DNA from 2 places in the Paenibacillus sp. CAA11 genome. Region 2 is predicted to be linked to the other one. Evidence: a T-box and tRNA genes for the amino acid it is inferred to sense, from the RefSeq annotation. Region 2 holds a T-box; the other holds one or more tRNA genes.
The links. The T-box of region 2 lies ahead of tyrS (tyrosine--tRNA ligase). A T-box ahead of a tRNA ligase gene usually reads a tRNA of that ligase, here a tRNA-Tyr.

Region 1 (8,914 bases), 2.1 Mb from region 2:
ATATACAGCTTACCTTCAGAAATTTCTTCAAGACCTGCGATCATACGCAGTGTTGTAGACTTACCACAGCCGGAAGGACCAACCAGTACAAGGAACTCCTTGTCTGCGATATCCAAATTAACATCAACAACGGTTGCTTTGTCGGAACCAGCATATTTCTTGTAGATATGTTCTAAACGTACACCTGCCATGAGATTTGCCCCCTAAGGTAAAATTTAATAATAAGAATGATCAGAAATGAAATCGGATACAATTTATAAGTTTATATTAAACCATTCGTTGTTAGGTTACCACCAACAAACTGCACAAAAAACCTATTTTCTTTTCGTCACTTTATACAATAATAGAGTTAGCTTCACAAGAACCGCATCCCGGAAGCTTCTCACATCAAGTCCGGTCTCCTGCTTAATCTTATCCATGCGGTACAGCAGCGTATTACGATGAATGTATAGGCGCTTCGCCGTCTCACTTACATTGCAGTCCAATTGAAAGAAGGTCTCTAGTGTCGTAAGCGTCTCTGCATCATTGAAGATGCCGGTTCCTACACCCATCTGCTCTATAAAGAGCTTACGCTGACTATCTGGAATGCTGTAAATCAAACGCTCCAGATAGAGATCCCACGGAAGATGAATATGCTCAGACACATGGAACATCCGCCCCATCAGCACGGTCTCTCGTAAGAGCAGCGCCGTCTCGGTAAGCGTACGCAGCGGCACTATCGGCTGGGCTACAGACAGATGGAAGTTACCTACCCACTCATTGGAGATCAATTCATAAATCCCTTGGCACAAATCGAGAAGCATCGCCCGTTCGGCCTCAGTTCCTTCTTCGCTTTCCTCGATAAGCCCTTCTAGTTGGTTCTCCCTTGCAAGAATAATCCATTCTTGATCCTGCAGGGGTATTAAGATTACATCCACGCCAAAATAGCTCCGCAAAAGCTTGTTCAACTTGGTATAGCCCATTTCTGCACTGAGGCTGCTTTCACAGCTGAGTAGAAATGGCACAGCAGAACTCGATAATTTCGACTTGAGTGTCATCTCTTCAGGAATATCAGTGCTCAGATTACCACTCTTTAGCTGCTGATGAAGCCAGTGGCCAAACTGCCTCATGACGGTTTCCTCATCACTCTTCACAAAGGCTGGCGATGCTTCCCCCGACTTCGCTGCCGTCTGAAGAAGAAGCTCCACCAGCTTTCGCTCAGATTCAGTTAAGCTAGATGCATCCATCTCCCACAACAAAACGGAGGAATTCTCATACTTCCATGGAAAAAGAAGCTTGCCTGCCCGCTCGGCAGAACTATTCCCCGCATCCCCGGTTACTCGCGTCCATTGCTGCAGATCCATCGCTCTCTCTTGAAGAGGCTGACCAAGTACGTTTTCCAACTGCTGTTTAAGGATCAATATCTCCATAAAAAACGCCTTTCCTATCTATTTTGGAATATGGTTCATTTTAACACATCCAATGCCAGACCTCACCTTTATGAATTTATACAGCTTAGACACAAAGGACTTAAACATAACAAAAAACCGCTAACCAAATGGTTAACGGTCTCTTGTACAGCGGATGAGCCATGAAGGACTCGAACCTTCGACACCCTGATTAAAAGTCAGGTGCTCTACCAACTGAGCTAATGGCTCTTACTTACTGGTGGAGGCTGATGGATTCGAACCACCGAACTCGACGAGAACAGATTTACAGTCTGCTGCGTTTGGCCACTTCGCTAAGCCTCCAAAACAAAAAGTGGCTCGGGACGGAATCGAACCGCCGACACGAGGATTTTCAGTCCTCTGCTCTACCGACTGAGCTACCGAGCCATAATACTATTTAGTCAAAAAAATAAAGTGGCGGCTATGAACCTCCCCACTTACGTGTTCGACCAAGCAATTGGGATATGAATGGCGGAACCGACGGGATTCGAACCCGCGATCTCCTGCGTGACAGGCAGGCATGTTAGGCCTCTACACCACGGTTCCGCAATATTCATAATGGTGCCGGCGAGAGGACTTGAACCCCCAACCTACTGATTACAAGTCAGTTGCTCTACCAGTTGAGCTACACCGGCACATATGGTGGAGGCTGAGGGGTTCGAACCCCCGACCCTCTGCTTGTAAGGCAGATGCTCTCCCAGCTGAGCTAAGCCTCCATATGTTATATATAGTTATTGGTAGCGGCGGAGGGGATCGAACCCCCGACCTCACGGGTATGAACCGTACGCTCTAGCCAGCTGAGCTACGCCGCCATAATATTCAAGTTCCATGAATGATTGTTCGATGGCGGAGAGAGAGGGATTCGAACCCTCGCACCACTTACGCAGTCTAACCCCTTAGCAGAGGGTCCCCTTATAGCCACTTGGGTATCTCTCCAAAAGCAATACATTCAAGTTGATCCTTGAAAACTGGATACGAAACGTCATTGCGCTTTACACTCTAAATAGGATAAGCCCTCGACCGATTAGTACTGGTCAGCTCCATGCATTGCTGCACTTCCACCTCCAGCCTATCTACCTCGTCGTCTTCAAGGGGTCTTACTAATTGGGAAATCTCATCTTGAGGGGGGCTTCACGCTTAGATGCTTTCAGCGCTTATCCCTTCCGCACTTAGCTACCCAGCTGTGCTCCTGGCGGAACAACTGGTGCACCAGCGGTGCGTCCATCCCGGTCCTCTCGTACTAAGGACAGCTCCTCTCAAATTTCCTACGCCCACGACAGATAGGGACCGAACTGTCTCACGACGTTCTGAACCCAGCTCGCGTACCGCTTTAATGGGCGAACAGCCCAACCCTTGGGACCTACTTCAGCCCCAGGATGCGATGAGCCGACATCGAGGTGCCAAACCTCCCCGTCGATGTGGACTCTTGGGGGAGATAAGCCTGTTATCCCCAGGGTAGCTTTTATCCGTTGAGCGATGGCCCTTCCATGCGGTACCACCGGATCACTAAGCCCGACTTTCGTCCCTGCTCGACTTGTCAGTCTCGCAGTCAAGCTCCCTTTTGCCTTTGCACTCTTCGAATGATTTCCAACCATTCTGAGGGAACCTTGGGGCGCCTCCGTTACTCTTTAGGAGGCGACCGCCCCAGTCAAACTGCCCACCTGACACTGTCCCCGCACCGGATTACGGTACCAGGTTAGAACTCCGATACGATCAGGGTGGTATCCCAACGTCGCCTCCACCGAAGCTGGCGCTCCGGCTTCCTAGGCTCCCACCTATCCTGTACAAATCGTATCAAAGTCCAATATCAAGCTGCAGTAAAGCTCCATGGGGTCTTTCCGTCTTGTCGCGGGTAACCTGCATCTTCACAGGTATTAAAATTTCACCGGATCTCTCGTTGAGACAGCGCCCAAGTCGTTACGCCATTCGTGCGGGTCAGAATTTACCTGACAAGGAATTTCGCTACCTTAGGACCGTTATAGTTACGGCCGCCGTTTACTGGGGCTTCGGTTCACAGCTTCGGGATTACTCCCTAACCGCTCCCCTTAACCTTCCAGCACCGGGCAGGCGTCAGCCCGTATACTTCGCCTTGCGGCTTCGCACAGACCTGTGTTTTTGCTAAACAGTCGCTTGGGCCTTTTCACTGCGGCCCCCTCGGGCTATTCACCCTACCGAGGCACCCCTTCTCCCGAAGTTACGGGGTCATTTTGCCGAGTTCCTTAACGAGAGTTCTTCCGCGCGCCTTAGAATTCTCTTCTCGCCTACCTGTGTCGGTTTACGGTACGGGCACCTTCACCTGGCTAGAGGCTTTTCTTGGCAGTGTGAGATCATGACCTTCGCTACTGTAATTTTCACTCCCCATCACAGCCCAGCCTTAAAGTGTGCGGATTTGCCTACACACCAGCCTCACTGCTTGGACGGACATCCATCAGTCCGCGTCACTACCCTGCTGCGTCACCCCATCGCTCATAACGGTTTACGGTGGTACAGGAATTTCCACCTGTTGTCCTTCGACTACGCCTTTCGGCCTCGCCTTAGGTCCCGACTTACCCTGAGCGGACGAACCTTCCTCAGGAACCCTTAGGCTTTCGGCGGATCAGATTCTCACTGATCTTTTCGTTACTCATACCGGCATTCTCACTTGTGTACTCTCCAGCGCTCCTTACGGTACACCTTCAACGCATACACAACGCTCCCCTACCCCTGATGCAAAGCATCAAGCCATAGCTTCGGTGGTGTGTTTAGCCCCGTTACATTTTCGGCGCAGAGTCACTCGACCAGTGAGCTATTACGCACTCTTTAAATGGTGGCTGCTTCTAAGCCAACATCCTGGTTGTCTGTGCAACTCCACATCCTTTCCCACTTAACACACACTTGGGGACCTTAGCTGATGGTCTGGGCTGTTTCCCTTTTGACAATGGATCTTAGCACTCACTGTCTGACTCCCGGATATGAGTCCATGGCATTCGGAGTTTGACTGAGCTTGGTAACCCTTGGCGGGCCCCGCACCCAATCAGTGCTCTACCTCCACGACTCTTTTCTTCCGAGGCTAGCCCTAAAGCTATTTCGGGGAGAACCAGCTATCTCCGAGTTCGATTGGAATTTCTCCGCTACCCCCACCTCATCCCCGAACTTTTCAACGTTCGTGGGTTCGGGCCTCCAGTGCGTGTTACCGCACCTTCACCCTGGACAGGGGTAGATCACACGGTTTCGGGTCTACGCCCACGTACTCAATTCGCCCTATTCAGACTCGCTTTCGCTGCGGCTTCGGCTCTTCACCTTAACCTTGCACGGGAACGTAACTCGCCGGTTCATTCTACAAAAGGCACGCCATCATCCATATAGAGGACTCTGACTTCTTGTAAGCACACGGTTTCAGGTTCTGTTTCACTCCCCTTCCGGGGTGCTTTTCACCTTTCCCTCACGGTACTGCTTCGCTATCGGTCGCTAGGGAGTATTTAGCCTTACCAGATGGTCCTGGCGGATTCATACGGGGTTTCACGTGCCCCGCACTACTCGGGATCCGTCTCGGAGGGAACACATTTTCACCTACAGGGCTTTTACCTTCTCTGGCGGGCCTTTCCAGACCTCTTCAACTAACCTGTTCCTTTGTAACTCCATGTGAGACGTCCCACAACCCCAGAGAGCAAGCTCTCTGGTTTAGGCTGTTCCGCGTTCGCTCGCCGCTACTGACGGAATCACTCTTGTTTTCTCTTCCTCAGGGTACTTAGATGTTTCAGTTCCCCTGGTCTGCCTCTTCACACCCTATGTATTCAGGTATGAGTGACTGGCTATTACACCAGCCGGGTTTCCCCATTCGGACATCCCCGGATCAAAGCTTGCTTACAGCTCCCCGAGGCCGTATCGTTGTTCGCCACGTCCTTCTTCGGCTCCTAGCGCCTAGGCATCCTCCGTGTGCTCTTAATAGCTTAACCTAATCGCTCGGATTTTGGACCGACACGTTCTGTTGTTCCTTGGTTTCTCGATTGAAATGAATCAAGGTTGAAACCCACTCACAAAGGATCGATCGTCTCCAAAATACCTCGCTCTGTAGCTATCACTTCACTTGTTCTCTTCGATCACAAGTTTCAGCTAAAGAGATGTTTCTAAAACGCAATTTCGTTTCGTTATCCAGTTTTCAAGGATCAAGAATTAGAACTTTTATGGTGGAGCCAAGCGGGATCGAACCGCTGACCTCCTGCTTGCAAGGCAGGCGCTCTCCCAGCTGAGCTATGGCCCCATATTATTTGTTAGGAATGGTGGGCCCTAGTGGACTCGAACCACCGACCTCACCCTTATCAGGGGTGCGCTCTAACCAGCTGAGCTAAGGGCCCTAACATTATGCAATTAATGTAACCCAAAAAACGGGTTGCGCTTGGCGACGTCCTACTCTCCCAGGACCCTGCGGTCCAAGTACCATTGGCGCTGGAGGGCTTAACGGTCGTGTTCGGGATGGGTACGTGTGGAACCCCTCCGCCATCATCACCAAACGCATGAGAGTTCGAACTCTCAAAACTGACCAACGAGTGAGATCGTTTGGTTAACTCCAGGTTAACCGATATTTGAATGTCTTCACCACCGAAGACGATTCTCCATAGAAAGGAGGTGATCCAGCCGCACCTTCCGATACGGCTACCTTGTTACGACTTCACCCCAATCGTCTACCCCACCTTCGGCGGCTGGCCCCCTTGCGGGTTACCTCACCGACTTCGGGTGTTGTAAACTCTCGTGGTGTGACGGGCGGTGTGTACAAGACCCGGGAACGTATTCACCGCGGCATGCTGATCCGCGATTACTAGCAATTCCGACTTCATGCAGGCGAGTTGCAGCCTGCAATCCGAACTGAGACCGGCTTTTCTAGGATTCGCTCCAGATCGCTCCTTCGCTTCCCGTTGTACCGGCCATTGTAGTACGTGTGTAGCCCAGGTCATAAGGGGCATGATGATTTGACGTCATCCCCACCTTCCTCCGGTTTGTCACCGGCAGTCACTCTAGAGTGCCCAGCTCGACCTGCTGGCAACTAAAGTTAAGGGTTGCGCTCGTTGCGGGACTTAACCCAACATCTCACGACACGAGCTGACGACAACCATGCACCACCTGTCTCCTCTGTCCCGAAAGAAAGGTACATCTCTGTACCGGTCAGAGGGATGTCAAGACCTGGTAAGGTTCTTCGCGTTGCTTCGAATTAAACCACATACTCCACTGCTTGTGCGGGTCCCCGTCAATTCCTTTGAGTTTCAGTCTTGCGACCGTACTCCCCAGGCGGAATGCTTAATGTGTTAACTTCGGCACCAAGGGTATCGAAACCCCTAACACCTAGCATTCATCGTTTACGGCGTGGACTACCAGGGTATCTAATCCTGTTTGCTCCCCACGCTTTCGCGCCTCAGCGTCAGTTACAGCCCAGAGAGTCGCCTTCGCCACTGGTGTTCCTCCACATCTCTACGCATTTCACCGCTACACGTGGAATTCCACTCTCCTCTTCTGCACTCAAGCCACCCAGTTTCCAGTGCGACCCGGAGTTGAGCTCCAGGATTAAACACCAGACTTAAATGGCCGCCTGCGCGCGCTTTACGCCCAATAATTCCGGACAACGCTTGCCCCCTACGTATTACCGCGGCTGCTGGCACGTAGTTAGCCGGGGCTTTCTTCTCAGGTACCGTCACCTCAAGAGCAGTTACTCTCTCAAGCGTTCTTCCCTGGCAACAGAGCTTTACGATCCGAAAACCTTCATCACTCACGCGGCGTTGCTCCGTCAGACTTTCGTCCATTGCGGAAGATTCCCTACTGCTGCCTCCCGTAGGAGTCTGGGCCGTGTCTCAGTCCCAGTGTGGCCGTTCACCCTCTCAGGTCGGCTACGCATCGTCGCCTTGGTGAGCCGTTACCCCACCAACTAGCTAATGCGCCGCAGGCCCATCCGTAAGTGACAGATTGCTCCGTCTTTCCCAAATCCCTCATGCGAGGAACTTGTGTATCCGGTATTAGCTACCGTTTCCGGTAGTTATCCCAGTCTTACAGGCAGGTTGCCTACGTGTTACTCACCCGTCCGCCGCTAAGTTATTTAGAAGCAAGCTTCTAAATAACTCCGCTCGACTTGCATGTATTAGGCACGCCGCCAGCGTTCGTCCTGAGCCAGGATCAAACTCTCCATTAAAGGTAAAGCTTGTGACTCATTTTGAAACTGACGAGAAAGGATCGAATTTCAAGTCGAGATGGACTTAAAATTCATCCGTTAATTCTCATTTATATCTCACTCGTTGTTCAGTTTTCAAAGATCAAACTTCTCATTTCATCGTCCGCTGTATCTCAGCGGCGACTTTTATAATATATCATATTCTCTTGTTAGCAGTCAAGCACTTTTTTTAAAATCTTTTTTTGCTTGCCTTTTGAATGGTACAACCAACAAAGGAACGAGTATTAATGTATCACAGATCCCAAAGCCGAGTCAACAACTAAATCCCTGTCAATTTTAGGCTGATCAATAAACCCACCCCTGGCAGTCCAAGCACAAGGACAGTACTGATCGTTACTGGATTCATCGGAATATGAAAGCTTCCAAAGAAGCCAGCATAATTAACTGCATATATCGCAACAGCCGCCAGGACAATTTGCAGGCCTAGTTTAGTAAGCCATGCTACGCCAAGCCTTCGCGATATCCAGATATAAAGCAGAAGCACACTCGACACTAACAGGACGGCCAGCCCAATCCAGTTCATGTCCTCACTCCCTCTCCGCTATTCTTTTCTCAACAAATTGACCGTACTTGAATGCTCCCCACTGCAAATCAGACTTCTTAGCCTCCTTCAAATGGATTTGATATTTACGTTCTGCTGCCTCCAAGATATAGATTGCATAATCGACCTCATCCTTTCCGCGCGCATGCTCGAAGCACATTCGTGCCCGCTCCCATTCCCTATGTGCTTTTCGAAGCTCTTCATACAACTCATCACGCCGTTCTTCTTCCGGGCTTGGACGTCTCCCCTGAGTTAGGGTCCAAATCCACCTTTTCAAAAAGTTCATCTGCCCACTGCTCCCTCCACAAAGAAAATGCAGGCCTTAATCAGACCCCTTATTCTCATTCATATGGGAATAGGACAAACTTAGAACCATACGACAGCATGCCGGGCAAAAGACCCATCCGAAAGAATAAACAAAAAAAGAGCCCCTCATGGGCTCCGCTCTAACAGATAAATTTACAACAACTTATATCTCAACCTCTTCATCGCTTGGCTATAATTCACGCCGACCTTCCAAGGCCTTAGACAAGGTTACTTCGTCTGCATATTCAAGATCTCCGCCGACCGGCAGCCCGTGAGCAATACGAGTCACCTTGAGCTCAAACGGCTTCACCAGCCTAGAAATATACATAGCCGTCGCTTCCCCCTCAATGTTAGGGTTTGTCGCCAGGATTAACTCCTTCACCTTCTCATCACTTAGACGGGTCAGCAGCTCTTTAAGACGGATATCGTCAGGACCAATCCCTTCCA
Region 2 (8,914 bases):
CAATTGAACCGTAGGCATTGGTGAGCTCTTCGACAGTGACTCCATAGCGAAGCCCTCCGAGAACCCCGGTCTGTGCCTGATAATCCTCGTCCTGAATCGTTGTGATTCCAAGCTTCTTCGCGAATGCCCAAGCTTTCTCGATACCAACCTTATCATTAAACAGCTTGAGAGCCGGAATATTACGGGACTCATTCAGCGCTGTACGCGCAGTGACAAGGCCCTTATAGCCGCCGGAAGAGTTGACAGGAATATGATAGTTTCTGAGAATGACAGGCGAATCATCAATGATGCTTGCTGGCTGAATCAAGCCTTCTTCAAGTGCAGGCAGATAAGCGGCAATTGGCTTCATGGTTGAGCCGGGCTGACGTACCATCTGGGTGGCATAATTCATTTCTTCGGTATAGAAATCACGGCCTTCAATCATGCCCAGAATAGCGCCAGTCTTATGGTCGATCATGATGCCTGCTACCTGTTCCAGACCTTTCGCCTTACTGGTAGGAGAGAAGTTGTCGGGATTATCGGATACTTTATGCATTGCTGCATAAACCTTCTTGTCGATGGTTGTATAGATCTGGTATCCTCCGGTCATCAGCTGTTGTCTGGCGTCCTGAAGCAGCTGACTGTTCTCCTTTTTGGACAAGTCGCTCTTCTTCAGTGTTGGATTGTTCAGCATAGCGATGATCTGAGCACCTTGGCGTTCCGTCTCAAACATTAAATACGGGTAATTCTCGTAAGCCTTCTTGGCCTTAGGAGCAAGAGCCCCTTTAATGTCAAAGGCAAGAGCCTCCTCGTACTGAGCCTGTGTGATCTTATTCTCCTCCAGCATCCGCTGAAGAACAAGCTGCTGGCGCTTAATGGCCCGCTTAAAGGCGTCTTCGTTAAAGTTACCTTTACCGTTAAACGCAGAGTAAGCTGAAGGCAGCTGGGGTAGACCTGCCAAATAGGCACATTCTGCAATGTTTAGCTTCTTGAGGTCTGTGATCCCAAAAATGCCGCGGGCTGCCGCTTTAATGCCATATACATTGTATCCGCTTGAACCGTTCCCGAAGGGAACTTTGTTCAAATAGGCAGTGATGATTTCTTCCTTGGAAAGGAAGCGCTCTAATCTGAGTGCAAGCAGCATCTCTTTAACCTTCCGGTTGTCGGTCCGGTCCAAATTCAGAAAGACGCGTCTAGCCAGCTGCTGGGTAAGCGTACTGCCCCCAGTCTGTACACTCTCATTGAGCAGCCGCTCCTTTACGGCCCGCAGAGTTCCCTTCATATCCACGCCTATGTGTTCGTAGAAATGGTTATCTTCAATGGCGAGCACTGCATCAATTACAATTGAAGGTATTTCTTTGTAATCGACCGGCCTTCGGTCTCCTTCCGAAAGCAGCTGCCCGATTGGCGTACCGTCACGGAAGTATACAAATCCAGTAACATTACTGTTACTGATTTGCTCCTCAATGGCTGTTCTTGACCGTACCGGATCATCCTTTACGATGGCAGAGACATATCCAAAGACGGCGCCGCCGACAAATAAGATTCCGGCTAAACCGAGCACGAACAGCCACAGTAGGACCTTCCATACCCGCCGACCCTTGCGTGCGGATCCAAGGGATTGCTTGTCCGGATTCTTTTCTTTCTTTAGTGCCATGGGCATCCTCCTTTATAACAGCAACATTATAGCATAAAAATATCAGTTTGAACTGGACTTTTGACCTGGTAAGGATGGATTAGGGCCAAAGTCCGTGCTCACCTGTATTGTTTTTATTATCTGATTATGTTATAAAGATCTTTAAAGCTAAATATGCAAAAAGCTTAGAAGGACTTAGTAGAAGGTGGATTACCGGCTGTGCAGAGAAACGGTGGATGGTGCGAACCGAGGAGCGGCCCCCTTTGAATTACCGTCTGGAGCTGTGCGGATGAACATGAGGCCTGTGAGGCTCGTCAGTAGTTCGCATCGGGTGGCCGTTATAAGAATGAGGTGAAAACCGTAAGGCTAAAGTTTGTTTTAGCTCATGCGGTTTTAACTAGGGTGGTAACGCGGGTGCTCCTTCTCGTCCCTTGGGATGAGAAGGAGCCTTTTTGTGTTTGTTGATATTTAAGCGCGATAGGGAGGTTAAGAAGAGATGGATGGGAAGGAATTAACCCATGCTCAAGCAGAGGAAGTGAAGAGGCAGCTAAAGTGTCTGGCCAGAGGTGTTGTGGAGATTGTACCGGAAGAGGCGCTAGAGCGTAAAGTCATGAAATCCGTAATTAGCGGCGTGCCTCTAAAGGTTAAGCTGGGGCTCGACCCTTCAGCACCTGATATTCACATTGGACACACGGTAGTGATGCAGAAGCTCCGTCAATTTCAGGAGCTCGGACATCAGGTTCAGCTAATCATCGGTGATTTTACGGGCCGAATTGGCGATCCTACGGGCAAATCAGAGACGCGAAAGGAGCTTACGGAAGAGGATGTGCTTCGTAATGCCGAGACCTACCGGCAGCAGATTTTTAAAATTCTTGATCCCGAGAAAACACAGGTTCTCTTTAATTCGGAATGGTTGTCTCCGATGACCTTCTCGGATGTAGTTAAGCTGGCTGCCAAGGTCACTGTGGCTCGTATGCTGGAACGGGATGATTTTACAAAGCGATACCAGAGTGGGGCGCCGATCAGCATTCATGAGTTCTTTTATCCGCTAATGCAGGGGATGGATTCGGTGGTCTTGCAAAGCGATGTGGAGCTTGGCGGGACGGATCAGAAATTCAATCTGCTCATGGGGCGTACCCTGCAGAAAGAATACGCGTTAGAGCCACAGGTTGTGATGATGACGCCTTTGCTTAAGGGATTGGATGGCGTCAAGAAAATGAGCAAAAGCTTGGGGAACTACATTGGCATCGATGAAGCGCCCAATGAGATTTACGGCAAGGCGATGTCTATTCCGGATGAGCAAATGACGAAGTACTTTATGCTGGTTACGGATTTGTCTAATGAAGAGCTAACTCTTCTTGAGGAAGGGCTAGAGACAGGAACACTGCATCCCCGTAATGTGAAAATGAAGCTGGCTTACACCCTTGTGCGGATGTATCATGGTCTGAATGCGGCTGAAGCTGCCCAGGAGCATTTTATTACTGTATTTCAGCAGCGGTCTCTTCCGGTGGAAGTGGAAGAGAAGAACATCCACTTCTCTGAACTTGAGAGTGGGCGTATTCATCCCATCAAGCTTCTTGCATTATTAGGTTTTGCATCATCTAACAGCGAAGCAAGACGAAGTATTCAGCAGGGAGCTATGAAGCTCAATGAGAAGAAGGTTGAAGATTATAACACAGCGATAACAGTCTCTAACGGGGACATCGTTCAAGTGGGCAAGCGAAAATTCGCAAAGCTTCGAATTGTCTAACGTGAAGGGGGCAGAGCATAAGAAAAATCCCGGTTGCCAGGGGCAGCCGGGATTATCTTCTTGAAGATTAACGGTTGTAGAATTCGACGATTTGCTTCTCGTCGATATCTTGAGAAAGCTCAGCACGCTCAGGAAGACGGATGTACTTGCCTTCTACAGCATTCTCGTTGTACTCCAGGTAAGCTGGAAGATGCGTGCGGTTCTCCAGAGCTTCCTTAACGGAAGTCAAGCCGCGGCTTCTTTCACGCAGACCGATTACATCGCCAGGGTTAACGAGGTAGGAAGCAACGTCTACTTTCTTACCGTTAACTGTTACGTGACCGTGGGATACCAATTGACGTGCGCCTGCACGGGAGTTAGCGAATCCCAGACGGTAAACGAGGTTGTCCAGACGGCTTTCGAGCAAGAACATGAAGTTCTCACCAGCAATACCGGCCATTTTGTGAGCTCTAGAGAACAGGGTGCGGAATTGCTTCTCACCCAAGCCGTACATGTGACGAAGCTTTTGTTTCTCTTGCAGCTGCATACCGTAGTTGCTGATTTTTCTCCGTTGGTTCGGTCCGTGTTGTCCCGGAGGGAACGGACGCTTCAATTCTTTGCCAGTACCGCTCAGGGAAATGCCCAGGCGGCGGCTGAGTTTAAATTTAGGACCAGTGTAACGTGCCATTGTATAGGTAGACTCCTTTTATAAAGAAATTTAAGTTTGGGGCTACACTTTGCGCCGGATGCCGTTATGATGGGCGGATGGATAGAAAGCTCCGCTCTACTGACATGAAAGTTCAGCCGCTGTCAACGTCAGTTACGACTCCGTGAGGGTGACACAATATTACGCCCTGGGAAAGACTCTATCCAGTCTTTTTCAACAATAAATATTATATGAAAACCCCACTAAAAGTCAAGGCGGCGAACCATAAATGAAAAAGTAATATTTTGTCGATAGGGCTTTTGCACTAAAAAAATCACGGTTTCTTACTCATAGTTAATGCAAAATGATCATGGAAATAGTAGAATATAGGAGATGAGGAGCCATTGAAAGTTAAATTCATATGGCTTTTTTAATATTTACCTTTCGAGCAAGAACATTTACGCCGCCGGAACAGGGCGTTATTAAGGAGCTTCTTATGGCAGAATATCCTCGTGAATATCCAGGGGTGCATAAACAAACAGTATCGCTTTCATCGAATTCCGGCAGTCTGGACCCTGTTACTGCTCCAAATTCCTGGCTGGAGGAACTGGATATTACCAATTACGATTTTCCTTATCTAGAGCCGCTGCTGAAGTCAGGCTTTTCCGTTTGGGCTTCCGATGCTCTTCCGATCGAAGATCTGGAAGAAAGCGAGTGGTTTGTTACAGACCATACCGGAGAGCTGGTGGAAGGAACCGTGCCTGGCCTGAATGATAAGGTCAAGGCGGCCAAGCGTGCTGTAGAGCTTGCTTTGGCTCGAGGCGCTGTTTCTACAGCTGAATATGAAGGGGTTGGAGCTGTAGCCGTTCCTGTGCGGACCAAGCGAAGCTGTGAGATTTTCGCGGCACTTGTCTGTGTTGGCCTTAGCAGTATCGACAGCCTTAATTTGTTTACCGCGCAGTCTAAGTTTTTTCGTTCCTGCTTCTACCGAGCATTGGAGAATTTATTTGTAGTGGATTTGCTCATTCTCCGCAAGCAGGCCAATCGTGAAGCCAAGCGAAGGGCCGCTCTATTTCGGGCGGTACAGCGGCTGCACGACAAGATTAATGTTGATGCCGTTCTGACAGAAGTGTTTGATATTATGACAGAGCTTTATCCAAAGGCTAATATAGAACTGCTTATGTCTCAGGATCACCCTAGCCGTGATTCCAGGATCAGATCGCTTCGCTTCGAAGGGAAGAACAGCAGTGACAAGCTGTCGGTAAGAGCCTTTATGGAGGCTACTCTGCTTAAAGAGGAGGTTCTGGGAGAGGACGGGCCCATTCTGGAGGTCGCTGTGCCTCTGGTAGGTAAGCAGGGGGCATACGGGGTGCTTCTCCTTACCGTCTCTAAGGAGGCAGCGGATGATATTGATCTTCAGCTCATTAATATTCTAGCAGACACGGCGGGGACGGCGTTTGAGAATGCCAGATTATATGAACAATCCAATCTGCTGATTCATGAGCTGCGCTTGATTAACGAGCTTGCGCAGCAAATTAATCGTAGCTTGCGGCTGGAAGAGGTATTCAAATTTACGACCGATGAGCTGATTCACATTTTTAAAGCAGAATATTGCTGCTTGTCTCAGCTGGACCGGGAGAGGGATCAATTCAAGATTATGGCATCCAATGTGCCTGCGCTGAATGAGGAGCCCTTTCCAAGTGATTACGGCTTTTGCGGGTTAGTTCTCTCCACCCGGGAGCCGGTCATATTGTCCGACTACAAAAAATACGGCAAGGTTAAGTCCAAGATGATGGACGTGACTGGGGCTAGATCGCTGATCGCGGCACCTGTTTTTATTCGCGGAGAAGTGAATGGTACCATTATGCTTGCCCATCGAAATGCCCATTATTTTTCATATGATAACTATAAGCTTCTTCAGGTGCTTGCGAGCCATATTGGTCTGGCTGTTGCCAATGCCTCACTTCATGCTGAGGTGCAGCTGATGGCCGACCGAGATATGCTGACAGGGCTTTATGCACGCCATTATTTGGATGATGTTGTTCAGGGGCTTCAGAAGCAGGATGAATCTGGCACCTTGATTATTGTAGATATTGACTATTTCAAACAGGTTAACGACACCTTTGGGCACCAAAGCGGGGACCGCGTTCTTAGGCAAGTGTGTGATATAGTTAGATCCACGATCCGGGACAAAGATATTGCCGCCCGGTGGGGAGGAGAAGAGCTTGCTGTTTATTTGCCGGGGATGCGAGCTGAGGAAGGCGCACTGGTGGCCGAGATGATACGGGAAAGCATCTATATGAACACGAAACCGCAAGTTTCAGTCTCCTGCGGCGTAGCAGATTGGACAAGCACGGATGCCAAAATCAGTGTGGAGGCCTTATTTTATCGAGCTGATATGGCTCTATACCGGGCCAAGAATGGCGGAAGAAACCGTGTTGAGGTTGCAGATTTAGATGAAGATGGTACAGGGATTTCCAAATTATATGAGCGTGAAGACATCCTGTGACAGGATGTCTTTTTTTGCCTACAACTTCATAACGCATATCCTGCTTTTCACGGGATAGCCTACAACTAAAGGTTTATCATTAACTTTCTTTGAAGGGGTGAAGCATGTGCGGTTATGGCGGTTGGTACTATGCTTATTTGCTTCGTGCGGGGTATTGTTAACTGCAAGTTGTACGGTAGGGAAGACTCCGCAGCAGTGGTTCGAGCTGACATGGGCTGGGCTTGCCGGAAGCGATACGCTCAAGTTCCGCGGAGAAGCAGCTTTGATGGTGGAGGGGGAAAATGCTCAGCCTGAGGCCTTTGCTTACACTGGGGAATTAAAGAATCATACATCGCTCACCTTGAAGGCCAAACTTGCCAGTCAGGAGAAGGTGCTTAAAGCCGCAGATAGGACGCTTCGCACGCAACAATTCAAGCCGCTTGAGATGAAGTTGACAGGCACTACTTGGTCCGTAAAGGGCGGTGCTGAAACGGTGAAAAACCTTCCTGGGCTGGCTCAATCTATAGCGCGGCTTCACCCGCTGGCTGAATTAGAGAAGCTTCATGTCATGAAGAAGCAGGTCACTTTGGAGAAGGGAGCGGCACGGGGCACCCGTGTGCTTAGAATTCAAACCGATCCGGCAGACGAATCGAGCTATTTGAGGGATTTGCTTACCGGGGAGATGGCGGACTTAAGACAAGAGTGGGAGCTCGGACTTAAGCAGCTTCCGCTAATCGAGCGTGCTTCCTATCAAGCTAAGGGCGTTGAGGTTTGGAAAAAGAGCCAGGCGGAGATGAACTCCATGCTGGATACAGCTCAAGTCCAGAGTTTGTATCATTTAACCATTGACCGGAAAAGTGGTCTTCCCATCCGTCTGACTTCGAGCACCCAAATTCGTTATTTGGATAGAAAGGGAACGCGGCGTATGGAGTCGCTTTGGAACGATTCGCGGTTTACAGGCTATAAATAGCCGGGCATTCTTCAGGTTTAGCTGACTTTAACTTTTTGCCATGCTACAATAGTAATCGATTCATAAAGGTTGGGAGGAAGACAGAAATGAAGGATCCTAGGATTCAAAAATTAGCACAAAACCTTGTGGGCTATTCGGTTAAAGTGCAGCCTGGAGAAAATGTGCTGGTAGAAATGATCGGCTCTGAGCGCGATTTGATCAATGCGATTGTAGAAGAGGTTGCGAAACATGGTGGAAATCCGTTCGTCCAACTTACAGACAAGACAACACAGCGCGCAATGCTGATGAATGCGACGGAAGAGCAGATTAAAACTTGGGCGGATATTGATTTGAATCGGATGAAGAAGATGCACTGCTATATTGGCATTCGTGCAGGTGAGAATGTCAATGATCTTGCTGATGTCCCTGAAGAAAAAATGAGGCTCTACAACACTCTATACAACCATCCCGTACATAGTGAACAGCGTGTCAAGCACACCAAATGGGTTGTGCTGCGCTATCCGAATGCGAGCATGGCTCAACTGGCGAACATGAGCACTGAGGCATTTGAAGATTTCTATTTTGATGTCTGCAATTTGGACTATGCGAAGATGGATCGTGCGCAGGACGCTCTTGCTGCCTTAATGAAGCGCACTGATAAAGTTCGGATTGTTGGACCAGGCACGGATTTGCAGTTCTCCATTAAGGGAATTGATGCCATCAAGTGCTCTGGTGAATGCAATATTCCGGATGGCGAAGTTTATACGGCTCCTATCCGCGACTCTGTAAATGGCACAATCAGCTATAATGCGGCTTCCCTTTATAACGGAATAACTTTCGAGAATGTAAGCTTCCGTTTTGAGAACGGCCGTATTGTTGAAGCGACCAGCAATGATAATGAACGAATTAATGAGATTCTGAATTCTGATGAGGGAGCACGCTATATTGGCGAATTTGCCATCGGCTTTAACCCTTATATTTTGCATCCTATGAAGGACACGTTGTTTGATGAGAAGATCGCGGGAAGCCTGCATTTTACTCCAGGCCAAGCATACGAAATCGCAGATAACGGAAACCGTTCCTCTATCCACTGGGATCTTGTGTTGATTCAGCGTCCTGAGTATGGCGGCGGGGAGATATATTTTGATGATCGTCTTATTCGAAAGGATGGCATCTTCGTGCTTCCTGAGCTTGAAGCCTTGAATCCAGAGAATTTGAAGTAGGAAGCAAACAGCCCTCAAGGTGAAATTTCCTTGCCGAGAAAGCGGATTCAATGTATAGTATAATTATACTATGCCAAAGCAAAAGACGGAGGGATCTATATGGCCACCAACAATGAGGCGGTTGTGGAAATTGCCCAAACTGCAGGTAAATTCTCTTCTTCCATTGTGCTGCAAGCTGACAATAAGTACATCGATGTAAAAAGCATTCTTGGCCTGTTTACAACACTTGTATCCAGTCATAGCTATGAGCTTCATGTTCATGGC

Region 1: it has a tRNA-Tyr gene. The T-box ahead of tyrS (tyrosine--tRNA ligase) is inferred to sense a tRNA for this amino acid. The anticodon was not compared.

The regions. Positions count from the first base shown of each region.
Region 1 covers NZ_CP028922.1:139,683-148,596, reverse strand. Annotated here, with positions in the region: gene DCC85_RS00750 (ABC transporter ATP-binding protein) at 1-191, opposite strand, end outside; gene DCC85_RS00745 (PucR family transcriptional regulator) at 315-1,409, opposite strand; tRNA gene DCC85_RS00740 (tRNA-Lys) at 1,565-1,637, opposite strand; tRNA gene DCC85_RS00735 (tRNA-Tyr) at 1,646-1,730, opposite strand; tRNA gene DCC85_RS00730 (tRNA-Phe) at 1,742-1,814, opposite strand; tRNA gene DCC85_RS00725 (tRNA-Asp) at 1,897-1,973, opposite strand; tRNA gene DCC85_RS00720 (tRNA-Thr) at 1,987-2,062, opposite strand; tRNA gene DCC85_RS00715 (tRNA-Val) at 2,068-2,143, opposite strand; tRNA gene DCC85_RS00710 (tRNA-Met) at 2,163-2,239, opposite strand; tRNA gene DCC85_RS00705 (tRNA-Ser) at 2,272-2,363, opposite strand; rRNA gene DCC85_RS00700 (23S ribosomal RNA) at 2,432-5,362, opposite strand; tRNA gene DCC85_RS00695 (tRNA-Ala) at 5,592-5,667, opposite strand; tRNA gene DCC85_RS00690 (tRNA-Ile) at 5,685-5,761, opposite strand; rRNA gene rrf (5S ribosomal RNA) at 5,801-5,917, opposite strand; rRNA gene DCC85_RS00680 (16S ribosomal RNA) at 6,026-7,581, opposite strand; gene DCC85_RS00675 (pro-sigmaK processing inhibitor BofA family protein) at 7,880-8,143, opposite strand; gene DCC85_RS00670 (DUF2508 family protein) at 8,148-8,447, opposite strand; gene recR (recombination mediator RecR) at 8,658-8,914, opposite strand, start outside.
Region 2 covers NZ_CP028922.1:2,961,429-2,970,342, reverse strand. Annotated here, with positions in the region: gene DCC85_RS13790 (transglycosylase domain-containing protein) at 1-1,636, opposite strand, end outside; T-box leader at 1,793-2,050, shown strand; gene tyrS (tyrosine--tRNA ligase) at 2,112-3,365, shown strand; gene rpsD (30S ribosomal protein S4) at 3,433-4,032, opposite strand; gene DCC85_RS13775 (sensor domain-containing diguanylate cyclase) at 4,412-6,499, shown strand; gene DCC85_RS13770 (hypothetical protein) at 6,654-7,448, shown strand; gene DCC85_RS13765 (aminopeptidase) at 7,535-8,650, shown strand; gene DCC85_RS13760 (HPr family phosphocarrier protein) at 8,750-8,914, shown strand, end outside.